One region of the uncultured Sphaerotilus sp. genome, then DNA from elsewhere that is predicted to be linked to it. Evidence: predicted binding sites of a transcription regulator. Region 1 holds the regulator's gene; the other holds the start of a gene.
The links. Region 1 encodes sigma-54, which starts transcription at its own class of promoters, with help from an activator protein. Its sites were predicted from a motif close to TGGCANGNAANCTGCTTT; they were not measured.

Region 1 (6,132 bases):
GCCTGCCGGCACATGCCGAAAAGGCCGACAGCGAGCAGGCGCTTGCTTTTGACGCAGGCCGCATGGTGCTGGACGGCAAGCGCAAGATCCGCACGCTCAGCGGCGGTGTCGAGATCACCCGCGGCACCCTCGTGCTCAAGGCGGCGCAGATCGAGCTGAAGGAGACCGCGCAGGGCCAGTTCGCCACGGCGACCGGTGCCGCCGGACAGGTCGCCACCTTCCGCCAGAAGCGCGAAGGGCTGGACGAGATCGTCGAAGGCCAGGCCCGGCGCATCGAATACGACACCGTCACCGAGACCGTGCGCTTCATCGACCAGGCGCAGGTGCGGGTGCTGCGCGGTGGCGTGCCGGCCGACCAGGTCACCGGCCAGACCATCGTCTACAACCATGCCCGCGACGTGTTCGAGGTGCAGGGCGGCGGTGTCGCTGGCGCCGCTGCGACGGCAGCGGGTGGCGGGCGCGTCAAGGGTGTGGTGACGCCGCGCAAGTCCAACAGCCCTACCAGCCCCGCCAGCCCGGCACCCGAGTCCACCAGCCCGGAGGCCCCCCGTTGACCGACACCCGCAGCTGCCTGGAAGCCGAGGGCCTGCAGAAGCGCTACGGCGCCCGGCTGGTCGTCAAGGACGTCCACCTCTCGGTGCGCAGCGGCGAGGTGGTCGGGCTGCTCGGGCCGAATGGCGCTGGCAAGACCACCAGCTTCTACATGCTGGTCGGGCTGGTGCGGGCCGACGCGGGCAGCATCCGCATCGACGGTGCCGAGGTGCAGCGCCTGCCCATCCACCAGCGGGCGCGGCTCGGGCTGTCCTACCTGCCGCAGGAGGCCTCGATCTTCCGGCGCCTCACGGTCGAGGAGAACATCCGCGCCGTGCTGGAGCTGCAGCACGACGAGAACGGCCGCCCGCTCGGCGCCGCGCGCATCGAGGTGCTGCTGGACGGCCTGCTCCACGACCTGTCGATCGAGCGGCTGCGCGCCAGCCCCGCCCCGGCCCTCTCGGGCGGCGAGCGCCGGCGGGTGGAGATCGCCCGGGCGCTGGCCACGCAGCCGCGTTTCATCCTGCTGGACGAGCCCTTTGCCGGGGTTGATCCGATTGCGGTGATCGAGATCCAGCGCATCATCGGATTCCTCAAGGCGCGTGGCATCGGCGTGCTGATCACCGACCACAACGTGCGCGAGACGCTGGGCATCTGCGACCGCGCCTACATCATCAGCGAGGGCCGTGTGCTGGCCGAAGGGACGCCGGCGGCGATCGTCGACAACCCGGACGTGCGCAAGGTCTACCTCGGCGAACACTTCCGCATGTGACTCCGACCCCGGTCCCGACCCCATGAAACCATCCCTGCAGGTCCGCCTGTCGCAGCACCTGGCGCTGACGCCACAGCTGCAGCAATCGATCCGGCTGCTGCAGCTCTCGACACTGGAGCTGCACCAGGAAGTCGAGCAGATGCTCGAAGCGAATCCCTTCCTGGAAGTCGATGAAGAGGGTGTTGCCCAGGACCGGCCCATGGCGGATGCCACCCTGGCTCCGCCCGAGCGCAGCGCCAGTGCCAGCGACGACTGGGATGGCGGCGACAGCACAGCCACCGCGACCAGCACGACCTCCGAGGCCGAGACGCCCGGCGTCGACCAGCTCGACTTCAACAGCAGCGCCAGCGACAGCAACGACTGGGACTCCGGCAGCGAGCGCGAAGACTACGACAGCCTCTCGGACGTGTCCGGTGCGCGCAGCAACGGCGTCGAGGACGAGGACGGCGACTGGAGCGAGCGCTCCAGCCTCACCGAAAGCCTCAACGACCACCTGCGTGGCCAGCTGCTCGGGATGCGGCTTGCGAACGAGGACATGCTGCTGGTCGAAGCGCTGATCGACTCGCTCAACGAGGACGGCTACCTGGCCGACGCCCTGGAAGACATCGCCGAGCGGCTGGCCATCGAGCTGTCGATCGGCGACACGCCCGGCGACGAGGAAGCCGCTGCGCTGCGCGAGGAGCTGATCGACCGGCTGCGCTGCGCCCTGGGCTGGCTGCAGAACCTGGAGCCCTGCGGTGTCGGGGCCCGCGATCTGGGCGAATGCCTGGTGCTGCAGCTGCGCGAATGCGACCGCACCGAGGCGCAGCGTGTGGCCATGCTGATCTGCCAGGGCCACCTGGAGCTGCTGGCGCGGCGCGACATGAAGAAGCTCACGGCCGCCACCGGCGCCGACGAGGACGACATCCGCGACGCCCAGTCGCTCATCCTCACGCTGGAGCCCAAGCCGGGCCGGCGCTTCGCCCGTGCCGAGGCCAACATCGTCGTGCCGGACGTGATCGTGCAGAAGGCCGGCCGCGGCTGGCGCGTCGTGCTGAATCCGGACGTGATGCCCAAGCTGCGCATCAACGACCTCTACGCCCAGGTCCTGCGCCAGCACCGCAGCCAGCGCCAGGGCGACGCCGGCGGCGCGACCCTGGCGGTGCGCCTTCAGGAGGCGCGCTGGTTCGTCAAGAACATCCTGCAGCGCTTCGACACCATCCAGCGCGTCTCGCAGGCCATCGTCGAGCGCCAGAAGGGCTTCTTCACCCACGGCGAGATCGCGATGAAGCCGCTGGTGCTGCGGGAGATCGCCGACGAGCTGGGCCTGCACGAGTCCACCATCTCGCGCGTGACCACCGCCAAGTACATGAACACGCCCTTCGGCACCTTCGAGCTGAAGTACTTCTTCGGCTCCTCGCTGAACACCGAGGCGGGCGGCAATGCGTCGAGCACGGCGGTGCGCGCGCTGATCAAGCAGTTCGTTGCCGCCGAGGACCAGAAGAAGCCGCTCTCCGACAGCCAGCTCAGCACGATGCTGGAAGAACAGGGCATCCAGGTCGCACGCCGCACGGTGGCCAAGTACCGCGAGGCGCTCAAGATCTCGCCGGCCAATCTGCGCAAGGCGATCTGACCGGACGGTTGCTGCCCGCGCACCAATCCGGGGCGGCCTGAAGCGGCGCTGCGCATGTCTGCGGGCGGGGTCCGGTAGTTACCCCGACAGACCTTGGTGCGTGGCGGTGGCGGGTGGCTCCGGGGGCGTGATCGAATCTGCGATCTGGCCGGCACGGCCCATGCAATGGAGGTACACCTAGGAGACCGCCATGCACGACCCAGTCCGCCACCAGATTGCCAGCCGCATCCACGATCTGCTCATGCACGAGATGGGCGAGGATGTGGACATCCACCTGATGCTCGGCCCGCCCGAATACGCCCGCGCGGTGCTCAGCCTGTGCCGGGCCTGCGGCAGCGCAGAGCTGGGCCGGTTGGCCGAGCAGTTCCTGATGACCCAGACGCCGCTGGCGCCTCTGCGGGCGGCCGCTGTCAGTCCTGCGCTGTCGACACGCCGCTGAAACGCTGCACCAGCCCCCGCAGCAGCGCCCGCACGTGGCGCAGCAGCCAGAAGGTCAGTCCCAGCATCACCACCACGGCCACGCCGAGCCCGACCGCGGCCCACATCGGCTGGACCCACGACAGCCACAGCATCGCCGGCACCGCAGCATCCCCTGCCAGCGACAGCCCCCAGTTGCTGAAGGGTTCGGGCGAGGTGTTGAACGCCGCCCGCGTCGTCGTCTTGGCCACATGCGCGGTGGCCGCCAGCGAGCCGCCGAGCACGGCCGCGGCCATCGACCAGCTGCCTTCGTCGCCACCAAAGACCGACGCCGCCAGCGCCGCCCCCGCCGGGATGCGCACGAAGGTGTGCAGCAGGTCCCAGAAGGAGTCGAAGCCGGGGATCTTGTCGGCGAAGAACTCGGCCGCCAGCATCAGGCCGCTCGCGCCCAGCACCACCGGCTGCTGCAGCCAGAGCAGCCCGCCCGGCAGCGGGATCCAGCCCAGGTGCCCGGCCAGCCCGGTGCAGAAGAGCACGGCGTACAGCCGCAGCCCGCTGGCCCAGCCCAGCGTGGCGGCGATCGACATCAGCTCCGGGGTGCCGAGGGCAGCGGTCATGGCGGCGTTCCTGTGGTGGAGAAAATCGCCGCGATGGTAGCCGGGTGCTGCCGCGGGTGCAGCGCCCGGCGGGCCGTGCTCAGCCCGGGTTCAGCGCGGTCGGATCGACCAGCGCGGCCAGGGCGCGCAGGAACCGCGTCAGCCGCGGGCCTTCGAGGAAGACGTCGGCGTTCGGCCCGTCGACCAGGCCGACGAAGCACTCGCGTCCGGCGTCGGTCTGCTGGGCGTCCACCAGACGCGACTCGATGCTGTCGTCCACCAGCACGTGGTGCACGGCCACCAGCCGCACGCGGTCGGTGCGGTGCACGCGGCTCAGGCGCTGCATCAGCAGGGCCGGGTTCCACGGGCGGTCGAGGTGGACGATCGCCGTGGCCGCGTGGCGCAGGCCAAGCTGCCCACCGCGGTCGTCGTCGTTGCACAGCAGCACGCGCAGCTCCGGCGCCTGCTGGAACTCGCCGATCAGCGCCCGCCGGGCGTCGCCGACCAGCTCGGGATGGAGGCGGCGGAAGGTGGTGCCGCGCGCCTCCAGAGCCGTGCCCAGCGCGTCGAGCGCCGCCGGCCATTGGCTGAACACGACCACCTTGGTCTCGGGCGTGCCCAGGGCCATGTCGATGGCTTGCAGGGCGGCGTCGATCTTGCCGTCCTGGCCGCACTGGCGCAGCGCGTGCAGCGTGCGCAGCAGCTGGCGCTGCTCGCTGCTGCCGAGGAACTGGCTGCGCTGCCAGCGCTGCACGCTGCGGCGCACCTGGCCCAGCAGCGTGTCGTGGGTGGCGCGCAGGTCCGGCGGCAGCGTGACCCGCGTGGTCTGCTCGACCGTCTCGGGCAGCTGGCGCAGCACGAAAGTGCGCGAGCGGCGCAGCATCCACGGCGCCAGCGCGTCGAAGTGACCGCCCTGCAAGGCGGCGACGGCGCCAAACCGGCTGCCGTCGATCCAGTCGAGCATGGCCTGCCAGGCGTCCGGGCGGTCGTCCAGCGGCGTGCGGGCGAGCACGAGGGCCCAGGGGCTGCCGGCGAGCGATTGCAGCCGGGCCACGCTGTCGGGATGGGCCCAGAGGGAGGCGGTCGCGTCGGCGGGCTCGTCGATGACCACCACGTCCGCGTCCAGCGCCTGCAGACGGTCGAGGTCGCCCGCGAGGCTGTCCAGATCGGCGATCACGGCGGTGATCGGTGCGTCGGTGTCCGTGGATGGGGCGGTTGCGGCGGACAGCGTGTCCAGCGTGACGGCGGCGGTGCCGGTCCACTGCTGCCACTGCGCGTGCCAGTGCGCCAGCCGCTCGGGCGGGCACAGCACCAGCGCCCGCGCCGCGCCGAAGCTCTGGCCGATCAGCCGCAGGGCCGCGATGGCCTGCACGGTCTTGCCCAGGCCGGCGTCATCGGCCAGCAGGCTGCGGCCGGCGCAGGCGGCGTAGAGCGCGCCTTCGGCCTGGTAGGGGCGCAGCGTGCCGGTCACCAGTGCCGCCAGCGCGGGGCTGAGCGGGCCGGCCGGGTGGCCCGCCTCCAGGTGCGCGACGCGGGAACGCATGTCGCGGGCCTGGGCCAGCCAGTCCCACACGGCCTCGTCCACCTGCAGCGTGTGGCGCCGTTCGCGGGCCAGGCGCACCAGATCGACCAGCGCCAGGTCGTTGACCAGCGGGGCGGCGTCGGTGGGCATGCCCAGCGCCTGCGCGGCCGCATCCAGCTCCGGCGGACAGCCGCGGCCGGCCACCCAGTGCAACTGCTGGCGCACGCCCGGCAGCAGCGTCACGCTGCTGTGCGGCGGACGCAGGTCCGGCGGCGGGGCGGCGGGTGCTTCCACGGCAGGGATCGGCTCGGCCTCGGGCACCGGAGCCGGCTCAGCCGCCGGGGTCGGCGCGGGCACTGGCTCGGGCTCGGGCAGCGGTTCCGGTGCGGACACCGGTTCTGCCACGGCCACCGGTTCGGTGACGGGGGCCGCAGCCTTCTTGCGCGCAGGTGTGCGGCGTGCGGCTTTTTTGGCCGGTGCGGTGACGGCGGGTTCTGCCGGAGCCGGAGCTGGGGCTGCCGGCACTTCGACCGGCGCGGCGGCCACCACTGGGGCGGCTTCGGCTTCCACCGGCTGCGCGGCGGCGCGGACGGGGGTCTTGCGCGGTGCGCGCTTGCGGGCCGGTGCTGCTGCGGGGGCAGCGACCGTGTCGGGGGTGTGGTCGGGGACCGTGTCGGGCGTG
Region 2 (6,132 bases), on a different contig from region 1:
GCGAGAGGGGCACCACGGCCAGCGCCGCGGACAGCACAGCCCCCCACACCGGCCAGCGCCGGGCACCACGTCGTCGAGCAACAGAACAGGAAACAGTCATGGCCTGCCCGCGGGGAGCGGGAGAAGCAACGGGGCTGCGTATGATGCCTGCGCTGTGTCACCCCTGTGTAAATCCCTGCTGAGCGGATCCGACGCCCGATGAACTCTCCCCTGACCCACTTCGACGCCCACGGCCAGGCCCACATGGTGGATGTGGCCGACAAACGCGAAACCCACCGCGTCGCCACCGCCACGGGCACGATCCGCATGCTGCCGGCCACGCTGGCGCTCATCACGCAGGGCAACGCCAAGAAGGGCGACGTGATCGGCATCGCCCGCATTGCGGCCATCCAAGGAGCCAAGCGCACGGCCGACCTGATCCCGCTGTGCCACCCGTTGCCGATCACGCGGGTCGCGGTGGAATTCCAGACCGACGAGGCCGCCTGCGCCGTGCACTGCCAGGCGACGGTGGAAACGCTGGGCCGCACCGGGGTCGAGATGGAAGCGCTCACCGCCGTGCAGGTCGGCCTGCTGACCATCTACGACATGTGCAAGGCCGCCGACCGCGGCATGACCATGACCGACGTGCGCCTGCTGGAAAAGCGTGGCGGCAAGTCGGGGGACTGGACGGCCGACTGACTCAGGGCGCAGGCCGCAGGGCCTCGGCGGGCAAGCCAGGGTCCGGCAGGCACTGGAACGGCGTCCCCCCCTCCTTGTCGCAGGCGGCAAACAGCTCCGCCGACAAGGGGTTGCGGAATTCGCGCAGCCGCGCAGCCACGTGGGTCGCTTTCTCGATCTCGCCACGCGCCAGCAGCGCCCGTGCATAGGCCATCAGCAGCCGCGTGTCCGCCAGGTGGTAGAGCGGACGCTCGAACTCGCTGAACACCTCCTCGGGCTTGGCCGCCATGGTCACGGACGCATAGTCGGCGTGGTGGCCCCACAGCACGCTGCGCTGCCCGCGGGCGATGCGCTCAGCCAGCGGTGCCGGCTCGGCCCAGGACAGCTCCGGCTCGAAGATGACGGCCACGCTGGCGTATTCCACCGTCGACCAGAGCGAGCCGGACAAGGCCACCGCCCCCGTCACGCACCAGACCGGGCGCCAGGCCGCGGCGAAGCGGGACTGGGGCGGGTCCGATCGCACCGGCGCCAGGCCCGTCAGCCAGCCCGCCAGCACCGCCGCCGGCAGCAGGAAATACACGTACCACAGCGGGTATTCCAGCAGGCTGTGCACCCCCACCATCGTCAGCATGAACAAGGCCGCGCGGGCACCGCGGGCGGCATCGTCGTCGGCCACGGTCAGCGCGGCACGGGCCGTCCACAGCGCCGCCAGCGCGCAGCCGAGGACCACCGCCGCCACCGGCACACCCGACTCGACCGCCAGTTGCAGCACGATGTTGTGCGAATGGTCATAGAACGCGACCGGCCGCCCCGGGAACGGCGTCATCGACCAGATGAAGTTGTAGGCCCCCACCCCGACGCCGGTCCACGGATGGGCGGCGATCATGTCCCAGGTGTTCGCCCAGATCTTGCCGCGCGAGCTGCTCGGGTCGCCATGCAGCGTCTTCTTGAGCTGGTCCTCGCCATAGAACATGACGCCGTGCGCCGATAGCCATTGCTCCAGCCCCCACCAGCTCAGCGCGTACAGCGGCAGCATCGCCACCAGCAGCCAGCGCACGGGCTTGGGCAGGCGCCGGTCCAGGGCGCCCCACAGGGCCAGCAGCAGCACGCCCACCAGCCCCGTGCGCGAGGCGGTCAGCGCCACGCCGAACACCAGCACGCCCAGCACCACCGCCAGCACCTTCAGCGACTGGCGCTCGCGCACCGACAGCCAGACGGCCGCCGCCGCCGCCCACAGCAGCAGCGTGGAGAGCTGGTTCGGCTGGCGCATGTTGCCGATGGCGCGGCCGGCAATGGTGGGGAAGGAGATCAGGCGCCCATCGGCCAGTTCGGGGCGAAAGACCTGGACGACGCCGACCACGACACTCAGCAAGCCGGCCACCAGCAAGGCGGTCATGAGCGGTGTGACCCAGTCGTCGAGCCGGCCGGCCCGCGTGGCGGCGGCGGTGGCGTGCATCAAGGCGCCGGCCAGCACCAGACAGGCCAGTGGCGCCAGACGCTGGCCCCACGGCGCGCTGGAGGTGAGCGTGGCCGCCACCAGCAGCGCACCGGCCAGCAGCAGCAGCTTGGTGGACGTCGAGGCAGGCTGCGCGGCGAGACTCGGCCGGGCGGTCAGCGCCCAGACCAGCAGCCAGACGCCGCAGCCACCGAAGGCCACCACCTGGTTGAAATAGGTCGAGGTGGGCGGAGCGCTGCCGGCGATCAGGAAGGGCAAGGCCACGGCCAGCAGGGCCAGCGGCAGGAAGGAAACGGGGGGGTGGGCAGGCGCGGTCATGGGTGGCCGATCATAGCGAGGCCACCATGCAGCGCCCTGAAACGACAAATGCGCCCGGAGGCGCATTTGCGATGGCACTGACTGCCCGCAGGCAGTCAGGCTAGCATCAAGAGCAGGTCTTGGGCTTGATCTTGGCGTCCAGATCAGACGAGCACGTCCATGCCGTCGTGTTGTTCTGCTGAACCATCGTGTAGGTCATCTTCTTGCCAGAAATACCAGTCGCAACACCGGAAGACTTAAAGAGGACTTCAACCGTGCAGCCGCCCGTGTCAACGGGGGCACCTGCAGTGGTGATGGAGAGGACGTATTTGCCGGTAATGGTGTCGGCCTTTGCAATCTGCCCGGCAATCGCGCTCCCATTGGCAGGACAAGTCTTGTCTTGCGAGAAGGTAAATTCCACTTCTTTCTTCACGCCATCCGCAAGCGTCGAACCTTCAGCCGACTGCGCGCGCGCCGTGTAGTCCTGATACGCCGGCAGCGCGACGGCGGCCAGGATGCCGATGATCGCGACGACGATCATCAGTTCGATCAGCGTGAAACCTTGTTGAACTCGCTTCATGGTGCTTCCTGCAATGGGTGGGTGAAGATGCTTCTACTGTGCAGGGGCCGTGCCAGCCCCGAATCGAACAGAATTCACCCGATTCACCCCCATTTGCAGGGTTGATGCGACCAGAAATGGTGCTTGCACAGTTCGACGCTGCCAAAAAACGTCACATTCTTCGCGCCACGGACAGGATGTGTCACCCCGAAAAAAAGGGCCGCATCGCTGCGGCCCTCTCTGCTTGGCACTGAGCGCAAGGCCCAGGCAGCGGACATTACATGCCCATGCCGCCCATGTCGCCCATGCCACCCATGCCGCCGCCGCCCATCGAAGGCGAATCGTCCTTCGGTGCTTCAGCGATCATGCACTCGGTGGTCAGCATCAGCGATGCGACCGACGCGGCGTTCTGCAGCGCGGTGCGGGTGACCTTCGTCGGGTCCAGGATGCCCATGTCGATCATGTCGCCATAGGTGTCGTTGGCGGCGTTGAAGCCGTAGTTGCCCGAACCGGCCAGGATGGCGTTCACGACCACGCTCGGCTCGCCACCGGCGTTGGCCACGATTTCGCGCAGCGGGGCTTCGATGGCCTTCAGGACCAGCTTGATGCCGGCGTCCTGGTCAGCGTTGTCGCCAGCGATGACACCAGCAGCCTGACGCGCACGCAGCAGGGCCACGCCGCCACCAGCCACGATGCCTTCTTCGACGGCGGCACGGGTCGCGTGCAGGGCGTCTTCGACACGGGCCTTCTTTTCCTTCATCTCGACTTCGGTGGCAGCACCGACCTTGATGACGGCAACACCGCCGGCCAGCTTGGCCACGCGCTCTTGCAGCTTCTCGCGGTCGTAGTCGCTCGACGCTTCTTCGATCTGGATGCGGATCTGCTTGACACGCGCTTCGATGATGTCGGCGGTACCGGCGCCATCGATGATGATGGTGTTTTCCTTGCCCACTTCGACGCGCTTGGCCTGGCCCAGATCGGCCAGCGTGACCTTGTCCAGCGACATGCCGACTTCTTCGGCGATGACCTTGCCGCCCGTCAGGATGGCGATGTCTTCCAGCATGGCCTTGCGGCGGTCGCCGAAGCCCGGAGCCTTGACAGCGACGACCTTCAGGATGCCGCGGATGGTGTTCACCACCAGCGTGGCCAGCGCTTCGCCGTCCACGTCTTCAGCCACGATCAGCAGCGGACGGCCAGCCTTGGCGACTTGCTCCAGCGTCGGCAGCAGGTCACGGATGTTGGACACCTTCTTGTCGTACAGCAGCACGAAGGGGTTGTCCAGGATCGCCGACTGCTTTTCCGGGTTGTTGATGAAGTACGGCGACAGGTAGCCGCGGTCGAACTGCATGCCTTCGACGATGTCGAGTTCGTTGTCCAGCGACTTGCCGTCTTCGACGGTGATGACGCCTTCCTTGCCGACCTTGTCCATCGCCTTGGCGATGATCTCGCCGATCGACGAGTCGCTGTTGGCGGAGATCGAGCCGACCTGGCTGATTTCCTTGGTCGTCGTGGTGGCCTTCGAAGCGGCCTTCAGCTGGGCAACCAGGGCGGTGACCGCCTTGTCGATGCCGCGCTTCAGGTCCATCGGGTTCATGCCGGCGGCCACGTACTTCATGCCTTCGCGCACGATGGCTTGCGCCAGCACGGTGGCGGTGGTGGTGCCGTCACCGGCGTTGTCGGAGGTCTTGGAAGCAACTTCCTTGACCATCTGCGCGCCCATGTTCTGCAGCTTGTCCTTCAGTTCGACTTCCTTGGCGACCGAGACACCGTCCTTGGTCACGGTCGGGGCGCCGAACGAGCGCTCCAGAACGACATTGCGACCCTTCGGGCCCAGCGTGACCTTGACCGCGTTGGCCAGGATGTTCACGCCTTCAACCATGCGGTGACGGGCGTCTGCACCAAAAATAACGTCTTTAGCTGCCATGTTCTGACTCCGGAATCTTGAATGAATGAAGGGACGGGATTACTTGCCGACGACGGCGAAGAGGTCTTCTTCGCGCATCACGAGCAGTTCGTCGCCATCAACCTTGACCGACTGGCCGCTGTACTTGCCGAACAGGACGCGATCGCCCACGGCGACGTTCAGGGCGATGAAGTCGCCCTTGTCGTTGCGCTTGCCCGGGCCGACGGCCAGCACTTCACCCTGGTCGGGCTTCTCTGCGGCGTTGTCGGGGATCACGATGCCCGAGGCGGTCTTGGTTTCTTGTTCCAGACGCTTGACGATGACGCGGTCGTGCAGAGGACGAAGTTTCATTGCATCTCCTAGATACAGAGCAAATTCAGTGGGTGGGTCACTAGCACTCACCCAAGGCGAGTGCTAACAGGACTGATTATAGGAACGGTCCCGGCGCTTTCAAGAGGGGCGCCGCAGAGAAACCGCTAATCTTCTGAGGCTGCTCCCGGCCTGCCCCTGCGTACGATCCCGCCCAACGTGCCCATGAACACCCTGCCCGACGCCCGAACCGCCCTGCCCCCGGACGATGATCTGCGCGCAATCCTGCACAACGAGGTCCATGCCCGGCCAACGGCCCGCATCCGGCTGCCGGCACTGGTGGTCTATGTCGCCGTGCTGAACGACGGTGTGCGCCGGGAGGACGAGTGGGAGCATCTGAGGCGCCTGCCCGGCCAGGACGGACTGCGTCTGGCCGACCTGAGCAGCAGTTTCCTGCGCATCCGTCTGGCCGATTGCACCCTCAAGTGGGAGCGCCACAGCGAGTTCACCCGCTACTCCATCGTCCAGGCGATGCCCGAAGGGGCGGGCCTGGATGCGCCCGAGCCGCCTGCACTGGACACACTGGCCGTCGACGCGGACTGGCTGCGCACCATTCCCGGCCGCACGGTGGCCGCCATCAAGCTGGCGATGGTGATCGGTGACATCTCGAACGCCCCCGCCGCCGCACGCCTCGGCCAGCAGTGGCTGGGCCGGCGCAGCGTGGTGGCCTCCATCATGGGCACCTTCGGCCACTCGATCGCGGTGACGGCCTTCCGGCTGCGCGACAGCGGCTTCGAGCACATGCTGGTCATCGCCCCGGCCAGCACCACCGAGACCCGCGCCGGCCGCATCTCGCAGCGCCTGCTGGAGCTGGAGACCTACCGCCTGATGGCCCTGCGCGGCCTGCCGGCGGCCAAGTCGCTGGCGCCGATGCTGACCGAGGCCGAGGCC

Region 2: a site for sigma-54 is predicted at 3,028-3,045, ahead of AABN02_RS17670 (pilin). Genes of this name have one in related genera too.

The regions. Positions count from the first base shown of each region.
Region 1 is NZ_CAWURG010000033.1:17,224-23,355, forward strand. Features, by position in the region: gene lptA (lipopolysaccharide transport periplasmic protein LptA) at 1-554, shown strand, start outside; gene lptB (LPS export ABC transporter ATP-binding protein) at 551-1,303, shown strand; gene AABN02_RS12760 (RNA polymerase factor sigma-54) at 1,326-2,915, shown strand; gene AABN02_RS12765 (hypothetical protein) at 3,106-3,354, shown strand; gene AABN02_RS12770 (DUF4126 domain-containing protein) at 3,326-3,949, opposite strand; gene AABN02_RS12775 (DEAD/DEAH box helicase) at 4,029-6,132, opposite strand, start outside.
Region 2 is NZ_CAWURG010000048.1:30,588-36,719, reverse strand. Features, by position in the region: gene AABN02_RS17685 (M48 family metalloprotease) at 1-100, opposite strand, end outside; gene moaC (cyclic pyranopterin monophosphate synthase MoaC) at 199-678, shown strand; gene AABN02_RS17675 (Wzy polymerase domain-containing protein) at 680-2,431, opposite strand; gene AABN02_RS17670 (pilin) at 2,538-2,990, opposite strand; gene groL (chaperonin GroEL) at 3,247-4,893, opposite strand; gene groES (co-chaperone GroES) at 4,933-5,223, opposite strand; gene AABN02_RS17655 (DUF3422 domain-containing protein) at 5,407-6,132, shown strand, end outside.